3 regions of the Pseudomonas sp. 20P_3.2_Bac5 genome follow, and region 1 is predicted to be linked to each of the others. Evidence: riboswitches for the same ligand, from Rfam matches in the RefSeq annotation. Region 1 holds a riboswitch; each other region holds the start of a gene.
The links. A riboswitch is a leader RNA that binds a small molecule or an ion and turns the genes downstream of it on or off. The one in region 1 is predicted to bind cobalamin.
Positions count from the first base shown of each region.

Region 2: linked by a shared signal. The riboswitch ahead of NTD88_RS27270 (TonB-dependent receptor) and the one ahead of cobO (cob(I)yrinic acid a,c-diamide adenosyltransferase) in region 1 are both predicted to bind cobalamin.
Region 3: linked by a shared signal. The riboswitch ahead of NTD88_RS14530 (ABC transporter substrate-binding protein) and the one ahead of cobO (cob(I)yrinic acid a,c-diamide adenosyltransferase) in region 1 are both predicted to bind cobalamin.

Region 1 covers NZ_JANLOA010000131.1:39,037-42,402, forward strand. Annotated here, with positions in the region: gene NTD88_RS26140 (cobyrinate a,c-diamide synthase) at 1-245, opposite strand, end outside; gene cobO (cob(I)yrinic acid a,c-diamide adenosyltransferase) at 242-853, opposite strand; cobalamin riboswitch at 999-1,220, opposite strand; gene NTD88_RS26150 (hypothetical protein) at 1,372-1,950, shown strand; gene NTD88_RS26155 (PQQ-dependent sugar dehydrogenase) at 2,047-3,363, shown strand.
Region 2 covers NZ_JANLOA010000135.1:30,697-34,062, reverse strand. Annotated here, with positions in the region: gene NTD88_RS27280 (homoserine dehydrogenase) at 1-265, shown strand, start outside; gene NTD88_RS27275 (aldehyde dehydrogenase family protein) at 278-1,696, shown strand; cobalamin riboswitch at 1,775-1,981, shown strand; gene NTD88_RS27270 (TonB-dependent receptor) at 2,089-3,366, shown strand, end outside.
Region 3 covers NZ_JANLOA010000077.1:20,418-23,783, reverse strand. Annotated here, with positions in the region: gene uca (urea carboxylase) at 1-537, shown strand, start outside; cobalamin riboswitch at 659-861, shown strand; gene NTD88_RS14530 (ABC transporter substrate-binding protein) at 1,007-2,023, shown strand; gene NTD88_RS14525 (FecCD family ABC transporter permease) at 2,023-3,063, shown strand; gene NTD88_RS14520 (ABC transporter ATP-binding protein) at 3,060-3,366, shown strand, end outside.

The sequences.
Region 1 (3,366 bases):
GCTTCCCAGAGCAGGCGCCGGCTTTCCTCGGCGCCGACCATCCACAGGTCGAGCTGGTATACCGGCGCGCCGCTGGCACGTTCGAGAATCATCGGGTCGAGGAAATCCGGGCCGCACTTGAACACCCGGACCTTGCGCCCCTGGTTGCGGTGCAGACGGGCCAGGGCCGCGGTGACGGTGGTCTTGCCCTGGCCGGAAGCCGGCGCGGCGATCAGTACCGCCGGGCAATGCCGGGTGTCGCTCATAGTTCGACGCCCTTCTGGGCACGGATGCCGGCCTGGAAAGCGTGTTTGATCATGCCCATCTCGGTGACGGTGTCGGCCAGTTCGATCATTTCGTCCTTGGCGCCGCGGCCGGTCACGATCACGTGCTGCATCGGCGGGCGGGCCTGCAAGTCGGACAGCACCTGTTCGAGGTCGAGGTAGCCGTGCTTGAGGGCGATGTTCAGCTCATCGAGCACCACGAAGCCGATGCTCGGGTCCTGCAGCAGTTGCCGGGACACCGCCCAGGCCGCTTCGGCGGCGGCGATGTCGCGCTGGCGGTCCTGGGTTTCCCAGGTGAAGCCCTCGCCCATCACGTGATAGCGCACCTCTTCAGGGAAGCGGCGGAAAAACAGCTCTTCGCCGGTGGCGTTGCGCCCCTTGATGAACTGCACCACGCCGCACTGCATGCCGTGGCCGAGGGCCCGGGCGAGCATGCCGAAGGCCGAGCTGCTTTTGCCCTTGCCATTGCCGCTGAGTACCAGCAACAGGCCACATTCATTTGGGGAATTGGCGATGCGCTCGTCGATCACCGCCTTTTTGCGCAGCATGCGCGCCAGGTGGCGTTCGTCACGTTCGGTGGATTCGGTCATCGGGATCTCCGCGGGCCACTGTCGGCGCGGCTTGTCCGCTGGCGCGACAAGGCTGGGGGCATCGACAGATGAAGGGGGTAGTGGCACACGGAACGCGCAGGAGCCGGGCGACGAGGCCCGGAAAACCGCGCATCACCCTCCGTGATGCCGTTGACTGTTTGCAGGCCGGTCTCCGGGCTCATGAGCGGATATTCAGATCCTGGCCGGGCGCCTTCCCGGGTGACGACACCCAGTGGCCATGCGCAGCCTTGACTCATTTACCGTTGCGGGGGCAGCGCCGGAATCGCACGTCTGGCGTGCTCACCGGCTTCCCTGTTTCACCCTGTCGGCCGGCGGGCCACAGAGCACCTGAAACAAGCCGCAAAGGTTAGAGGGTTGGACCCGGAGCGTCAATGAAAGGCGCCCGGTACGAGGCGACCGATGGCGTTTCTGTCGTCTTGTGCAACACTCAGTCGAGTGATATCAAAGTGCCACGGTTTTCCGCTGTACTCGTACAACAATTACGAAAGGAGAGCAGCATGCAAGGCCTGATCATCAACAATCCTCGCCTGGAATTCCTGCGCCCGGCGCTGGAGCGTTGGAGCGAATGCATCGAACGCTTCAACCAGACCCTCGGCGACAACGAAGGGCCTTACTGGCAAGGGCTCCAGGGCAACCTCGGGATCCTCTCGGCGGCCATCTGGCAAGCCGAGCTGGTCACCCTTCAGGATTTCCAGAGCAAGAAGCAACGCGACGAGGGCGAGCGGGATGCTCGCTGCGCCTTGCTGATCGCCAGCCGCGAAGAGTCGGCCTACCTGCATGCCGGCCAGCGCTGGCCGAAGGTCGGCCGGCTGGACCTGAGCGCGGCCTTGCAGGACGTCGGCGCCAGCGCGCGCGCGATCGCTTACCCGAGCCAATTGAAGATCGCCGCGCTGTTCGCCAGCCCGTGCAAGCTCGGCCAGCATGTCAGCCCCGAGGAACTGCAGGACCTGGTGGACGACCTGCAAAAGCACAACGCCTGCGCCATTGCCTGGTGTTTCCCGTATGGCTATCGGAAATTGCATGACGAGTTTGGTCAGTACTATCCGGGCGTGGCCTTGTTGCTGAAGCAAGCCTGAAGATTGTCGGGGCCGCCCGCGGCCCCGACAATTGAACCTCCCTTCTCCGATCCACCTCTGACTCCTTATAAGCACCCGTTCCCCGAGGAGTCGCACATGTCTTCACTACGCATTGCAGTTCTACTGGCGATCACTACCGGCCTGACCGCCTGCGGTGACACCGCCCGGCTCCAGGTCACCGACGGCAGCGGCCCGGCGCCGCAACTGCCGGAACCGAACAAGACCCTGATCCCCACCGTGAACATCGCCCCCGCGGTCGGCTGGCCGAAAGGCGCCAAGCCCGCCGCGGCGCCCGGCACCCAGGTGGCGGCCTTCGCCAGCGGCCTGGACCATCCGCGCTGGCTGTACGTGCTGCCCAACGGCGACGTACTGGTGGCGGAAACCAACGCGCCGCCGAAGCCCGAAGACGGCAAGGGCCTCAAGGGCTGGGTGATGAACAAGGTCATGGCCCGCGCTGGCGCCGCCGTACCCAGCGCCAACCGCATCAGCCTGCTGCGCGATACCGACGGCGATGGCGTCGCGGAAACCCGCACGGTCTTTCTGATGAACCTCAACTCCCCGTTCGGCATGACCCTGGTGGGCAACGATCTCTACGTGGCCGACACCGATCGCCTGCTGCGCTTCAAGTACGAGGCCGGCGCCACGGTGATCAACACGCCCGGCGAAGTCGTCGCCGAACTGCCCGGCGGCCCGTTGAACCACCACTGGACCAAGAACGTGATTGCCAGCCGCGACGGCAAGAAGCTCTACGTCACCGTCGGCTCCAACAGCAACGTCGCCGAGAACGGCCTGGACAAGGAAGAAGGCCGCGCGGCGATCTGGGAAATCGACCCGGCCACCGGCAACCACCGAATCTTCGCCTCGGGCCTGCGCAACCCAAACGGCCTGGCCTGGGAACCGCGCAGCGGGCAACTCTGGACGGCGGTGAACGAGCGTGACGAAATCGGCAGCGATCTGGTGCCGGACTACATCACCTCGGTGCGCGACGGCGGTTTCTATGGCTGGCCTTTCAGCTATTACGGCCAGCATGTGGACGTGCGGGTGCAGCCACAGGACCCGAGCCTAGTGGCCAAGGCCATCGCCCCCGACTACGCGGTCGGCCCACACACCGCGTCTCTGGGCCTGACCTTCGCCGAACCCGGCGTCCTCCCGCCGCCGTTCGACCAGGGCGCGTTCATCGGCCAGCACGGCTCCTGGAACCGCAAGCCGCACAGTGGCTACAAAGTGGTGTTCGTGCCGTTCAGTACTGCGGGCAAACCAGCGGGCAAACCGATCGACCTGCTCACCGGCTTCCTTAATGATGACGGCAAGGCCATGGGCCGGCCGGTGGGGGTGATCAACGACCAGCGTGGCGGGCTGCTGGTGGCCGATGACGTGGGCAATGTGATCTGGCGGGTCAGCAAGGCGCCTTGAGAA
Region 2 (3,366 bases), on a different contig from region 1:
CAAGGCGCAGGCCACGGGGCAGTGCTGGAAACTGATCGGCGCCGCCAGCAAGGCGGCCGACGGTTCGGTGTCCGCCAGCGTCGAAGCGCGTTTGTTGCCGCTTGAGCACCCGCTGGCCGGCATCTCCGGCGCGGTCAACGCGATCTCCTTCAACACCGAACTGCTCGGCGCCGTCACAGTGTCCGGGCCGGGCGCCGGCCGGATCGAGACGGCGTTTGCCTTGCTCTCCGACATCATCGCCCTGCACACCACCGACCGCCAGTAACCGGAGCCTTTCATGAGCGTATCTCGCATGACCAGTGTTCAATCCGTAGCCCCAAGCCACATCGACGTGTTCAGCCCGTTCGATGGCGGTGTGGTCGGTCGCGTGCCCAACCTCGACGCTGCGGCGGTGCCGGGCCTGCTGGCCCGGGCGCGGGCGGGCGTCAGCGAAAGCGCGGCGCTGCCACGCCATCGCCGTGCGCGGATTCTCGAGGAGGCCGCACGACTCGTGGAAGCCGACGCCGCGGCGTTCGCCAGCCTGATCGTGGCCGAGGCCGGGAAAACCCTGCGCCAGGCCGAGAAGGAAGTGAAGCGCTGTGTTAACACGCTGAAGCTGTCCGCCGAAGAGGCGCGGCGCAATGCCGGTGAAGTGGTGCCGTTCGAAGCCTATGAGGGCTCGGAGTCCCGCCAGGGCTGGTTCACTCGCGAACCGCTGGGGCTGATCGTCGCGATCACGCCTTACAACGACCCGCTGAATCTGGTCGCGCACAAACTGGGCCCGGCGATTGCCGGCGGTAACGCGGTGATCCTCAAACCGTCCGAGCTGGCGCCGTTGTCGGCGTTGAAACTGGTGGAGTGCCTGTCGCAGGCCGGGCTCCCGGACAACGTGGTGACCACCGCCACCGGCGGTGTGGAACTGGGCCGGGCGCTGGTCGAACTGCACGAGGTGCGGATGATTTCCTTCACCGGCGGCTTTGCCACCGGCGAATCCATCGCCCGCAGCGCCGGGCTGAAAAAGCTGGCGATGGACCTGGGCGGCAACGCGCCGGTATTGGTGCTGGAAGACTGCGACCTCGGGCCGACCGTGGAGTCCTGCGTCTCGGGTGCCTTCTGGGCCGCCGGGCAGAACTGCATCGGCACCCAGCGCATCCTGGTGCACCGCGCGATTTATCCGGCGTTCCGCGAACAGTTCGTGGCGCAGTCGCGGGCCTTGAACCTGGGTGACCCGTCGCTTCGCGAAACGGATGTCGGGCCGATGGTCACCGAGCAGGCGGCCTGCCGCACCGAACAATTGGTCGAGGACGCCGTGGCGGACGGTGCCAGGGTGCTTTGTGGCCACCGCCGCGAGGGCGCGCTGTACGCACCTACCGTGCTGGAACAGGTCAGCCACGCCAGCCGGATCTGGCAGCAGGAAGTGTTCGCGCCGGTGGTGATCCTCGAACCGTTCGACCACCTCGACGACGCCGTCGCCCTGGCCAACGCGCCGGAATACAGCCTGCACGCCGGCGTATTCACCCGCGACCTGTCGACCGCGCTGAAGCTGGCCCGGCGCATCGAGGCCGGTGGCGTGATGATCAACGACTCGTCCGACTACCGCTTCGACGCCATGCCATTCGGTGGCTTCAAATACGGCAGCCTCGGACGGGAAGGGGTGCGCTTCGCCTATGAAGACATGACGCAGCCGAAAGTGGTGTGCATCAACGACATGGGCTGAGTCGTCGCGTCGGTGATTGCCGGTCCTGATGCCGGCCACCGACACCTCTGTCGTTGACCGGCTGGCACTTTGATGGTCAACTGCGCGCCTGTTTCAGGTGCCCCATACCGCCGTGTATGGGGTGAAACGGGAAGCCGGTTCGTCACTTTGCTGATCAGTCCGGCGCTGCCCCCGCAACGGTATGCGAGCGAAACATTCGAAAAGCCACTGTGCCCCGCGCATGGGAAGGCGAATGTTTCATGACCCTCGCGAGCCCGGAGACCGGCCTGAAGCATCGTTTGGCAAACCCGCGGTGGGCGGGCGCAGGCCGGTTTCCGTGGGCTGTCGCGCCCGCGATTCCCTATGCGTTGTTCCCTCCGGGATTCTTTCATTCCTGCTTCAAGTGGAACGACATGTCCCGTAATTCCCTGTTCAATTCCTTCTCGGGCACGCTGCTGTGTGCCAGCCTCGCACCTTGCGTATTACTGTCCCTGCCGGCGCACGCCGCGGAAGACGAAAAAGCCCTGTCCCTGCCGGCCACGGCCATCAACGAGGTCGCCGAGCAAAACCCTCAGCCTGACCTGCACACCCCGAGCACCAGCGGTTCGCGCCTGGGGCTGACGCCGCTGGAGACCCCGGCCAGTGTGACCAGCATCAGCGCCGAGCAGATCCTCAAACGCAATAACGCCACCGTGCAGGACGCCGTGACCCGCTCGCCGGGCGTCACCTTCATCGGCACTCCCGGCAACGGCGGCACCGCGCTGTCGGCCCGCGGCTTCACCGGCCACAGCTCGACCATGCAGTTGTATGACGGCACCCGCCTGTATGTCGGCGCCGGCACCGTCACCTTCCCGGTGGACACCTGGGCCGTGGAACGCATCGATGTGCTGCGCGGCCCGGCCTCGGTGCTCTACGGCGAAGGCGCCACGGGCGCGGTGATCAACGTGGTGCCGAAGAAGCCGTTCGAGGGCGAGATCCGCAACCACCTGCGCCTCGGCTATGGCTCGGACGACAAACGCCAGGCCGCGCTGGACAGCGGCGGCTCGCTGACCGACACCCTCAGCTACCGCTTCAACCTGAACCAGCAAGCGAGCAATGGCTGGGTCGATCGCGGCAACTCGGAAAGCATCGCCCTCAGCGGCTCGCTGCGCTGGCAGGCCACCGACGACCTGAGCTTCACCTTCAGCCACGACTACAGCGACCAGGAGCCGCAGCGCTACTTCGGTACGCCGTTGGTGGACGGGCATTTCCGCGAGTCGCTGCGTGACCACAACTACAACGTCGAGGATGCGACCGACCACTACAACGACCAGTCCACCCGGCTGGTCACGGACTGGACGATCAACGACAACCTCAGCGCCAGCAACCAGTTGTACTTCCTCAAGGCCCAGCGCCGCTGGCGCAATGCCGAGACTTACACCTGGCTGCCGGGCGACCTCGTGCGGCGCGACAGCTTCATCAGCATCAAGCAGACCCAGGAGCAGGTGGGCGACCGTCAGACCTTCACCCTGCAGCATTCGCTGTTCGGGCTGGACAGCCGCACCGTGGTCGGCGCGGACTACAACTCGATCCGCTTCGTGCGCAAGCATGACTTCGGCAACGTCTACAGCGACACCGTGCCGCTGGCCGGCTCGGGTGGTGGCGGCTATGTCAGCACCGACCCGTATCGCTCCCGTGACGCCAACCAGGCG
Region 3 (3,366 bases), on a different contig from region 1:
GCGTTCGGTGGCAAGCCGTGGCTGCTGCGCTTCTTCGACCGCATCCGTTTCTACCCGGTGACGGCGGACGAACTGCTGCGGATTCGCCGTGATTTCCCGCTGGGGCGCTACCCGTTGCAGATCGAAGAGAGCGAACTGTGCCTCGCCGATTACCAGGAGTTCCTCGCCCGCGAGGCGGCGGGAATCGACGCCTTCCGTACGCAGCAACAGGCGGCGTTCAACGCCGAGCGCGAGCGCTGGATCGCCTCCGGCCAGGCCCATTTCGAAAGCGACGAAGCGGCAGCCCCTGCGGCTGAAGAAGCAGCGCTCGAAGCCGGCCAGCAAGGCGTGGACAGCCCGATCGCCGGCAACCTGTGGCAAGTGCAGGTCAGCGCTGGCGACCGGGTCAAGGCCGGCGATGTGCTGGTGGTGCTGGAGTCGATGAAGATGGAAATCCCGGTACTGGCGCCGTGCGATGGCCGGGTGGCCGCAGTGCGCGTGGAGCCCGGCTCGCCGGTGCGGGCGGGACAGCGGGTGGTGGTGTTGGCGGATCGCTGAGGCTCGACGCCCCGACAACATCGCTGTCACTGAGGGCCTCATCGCCGGCAAGCTGGCTTGCCAGCGATGAGGCCCTCAACATCACCACCACTCCAACACTGGCCCTGTGCCGCTCTATCCCGTACCATCGCGCCCCGCCGGTTTCCGAAAGGAACTAACAGGGAATTCGTCCGCGCCGCTTACCGGTGCGAAAACGCAACTGCCCCCGCAACTGTAGGCGCCGAGCCTGCTCCTTTTTCACACGCCACTGGGCCACGCCCGGGAAGGCAGGAGCATGGTGATGACGCGCCAGTCAGGAGACCTGCCGGCCAGCAGCATCGCAAACCCACCGGCGGGGTGTCCGGGAAGGGCATTCCGTTTCCGCACGGCAACCGTTTTCGGCTGCCCCGCGCGCTTGCGCGTCTTCGGGATGTGTTTTCCAGACCTGTGCCGTCCGCCACGCACACGTTCGAATGGAGATCGCATCCGCATGCCCCTGTCCCGCCTCACGCTCGCCCTGCTCGCCAGCCTCGGCCTCGCCAGCACCGCCCTCGCCGCGCCCACCGCGTACCCGCTGACCATCGATAACTGCGGCACCCCGCTGACCTTCGACCAGGCTCCGGCACGCGCGGTCACCATCGGCCAGTCCGGCACCGAGATGTTCTACGCCCTGGGCCTTGAGCAGAAGCTGGCCGGCACGTCGCTGTGGTTCAGCGACGTGCCGGAGCGCTTCAAGGCGCAGAACGCCAAGGTCGAGCGCCTGGCCGACAACGACCCGAGCTTCGAAGCGGTGATCGGCAAGCGTCCCGGCCTGGTGGCGGTGCAGTTCGAGTGGATGGTCGGCCCGCAAGGCGTGGTCGGCACCCGCGAGCAGTTCGCCGACCTCAAGGTCCCGGCCTACCTGATGCCGTCCGACTGCGAAGGCAAGGACAACCTCAGCGGCGCCGACGGCACCCGCCTGCAGGCGTTCCAGATCGACAGCCTGTACAAGAGCATCGAACAACTGGCGCAGATCATGGACGTCCAGGACCGCGGCGAAGCCGTCGTCAATGACCTCAAGGCGCGCCTGGCCAAGGTCACCGACAACGCCGGCCAGCGCCGCGATCAGGATCAATCGGCCGTGTTCTGGTTCTCCAGCGCCGACCTCGATATCGACCCTTACGTGGCCGGGCGCAAGGGCATTCCCGACTTCATGCTGAACAGCCTGGGCATGCGCAACGTCATCGCCTCCGACGAAGAATGGCCCACCGTGGGCTGGGAAACCATCGCCAAGGCCAACCCGACCTTCCTCGTCATCGCCCGCATGGACCGTCGCCGCTTCCCCGCCGACGACTACCTGAAGAAGCTCGAATTCCTCAAGAACGACCCGGTCACCCGCAACATGGACGCGGTGAAAAACGACCGCATCATCATCCTCGACGCCAACGCCATGCAGGCCAGCCTGAGCCTGGTCGACGGCATCGAAACCCTGGCCGCCGCCAGCCAGAAGCTGCGGCAGGACCACTGATGCCCCACGCTGTCGCCCGCCTCGTCCTGCGCCTGCTGGGCCACGCCCTGTGGGTCGGCGCCTTGCTCGCGCTGGCGGTGACGATCGCCGCCAGCATCGGCGAAACCCGCCTCGGCCTGTCCGTGGTGCTGGACGTGCTGGGCAACAAGTTGTGGGGCGCCGGCCACCTGCTGGACCCTATCGACGAAGGCATCATCTGGAACTACCGGCTGCCCCGCGCGCTGGTGGCCGGCGCCTGCGGGGCCGGCCTGGCGATGTCCGGCGTGGTGTTGCAGGCGCTGCTGCGCAATCCACTGGCCGATCCGTACTTGCTGGGCATCTCCGCCGGCGCGTCGACCGGCGCGGTGCTGGTGGCGATCATCGGGGTCGGCGCCGGCACCTTGTCGATGTCCGGCGGGGCCTTTCTCGGCGCCCTGGCCGCCTTCGCCCTGGTGGTGTTGCTGGCGCGCGGTGCACGCGGGGCCGGCAGCACCGGGCAGATCATCCTCGCCGGGATCGCCGGCTCGCAGTTGTTCAATGCCCTGACCTCGTTCCTGATCACCGCCTCGGCCAGCGCCGAGCAAGCCCGCGGCCTGATGTTCTGGCTGCTGGGCAACCTCAGTGGCGTGCGCTGGCCGGCGGTCGGGCTGGCGCTGCCGGTGGTGCTGCTGGGGCTGGTGCTGTGCCTGTGGCATCGGCGCGCGCTGGACGCCTTCACCTTCGGCGCGGACGCCGCAGCGGCGCTAGGCGTTCCGGTGCGCCAGGTGCAGATCGTGCTGGTGGCGTGCGCGGCGCTGATGACCGCGGTGCTGGTGTCCATCGTCGGCTCCATCGGCTTCGTCGGCCTGGTGATTCCCCATGCCGTGCGCCTGCTGGCGGGGCCGCGACACACCCGCCTGCTGCCGTTGAGCGCGTTGTGCGGCGCGCTGTTCCTGATGGCGGCGGATGTGCTGTCGCGCACCCTGATCAAGGGCCAGGTGCTGCCGATCGGGGTGATCACCGCGCTGGTCGGCGCGCCTGTGTTCGCCCTGATCCTGATCCGGGGGCAACGTTCGCGATGAATGCCTTCGAGCCGACACAGCACTGCGCCGCCCTCGCCTGCACGGGCCTGGGGTACCAGATCAAAGGCACGCCGCTGGTGGCCGAGGTGGACCTGCAGGTCCGCCCCGGCGAAACCCTCGGTATCGTCGGGCCCAACGGCTCGGGCAAGTCCACCCTGTTGAAGTTGCTCGCGGGTCTGCTCAAGCCCCACAGCGGCGAAGTCCGGCTCAACGATCATCCGCTGGCGAAGCTGCGCCGTGGCGAAATCGCCCGGCTGCTGGCGGTGGTGGAGCAACAGGCCAACACCGATGACGCCATCAGCG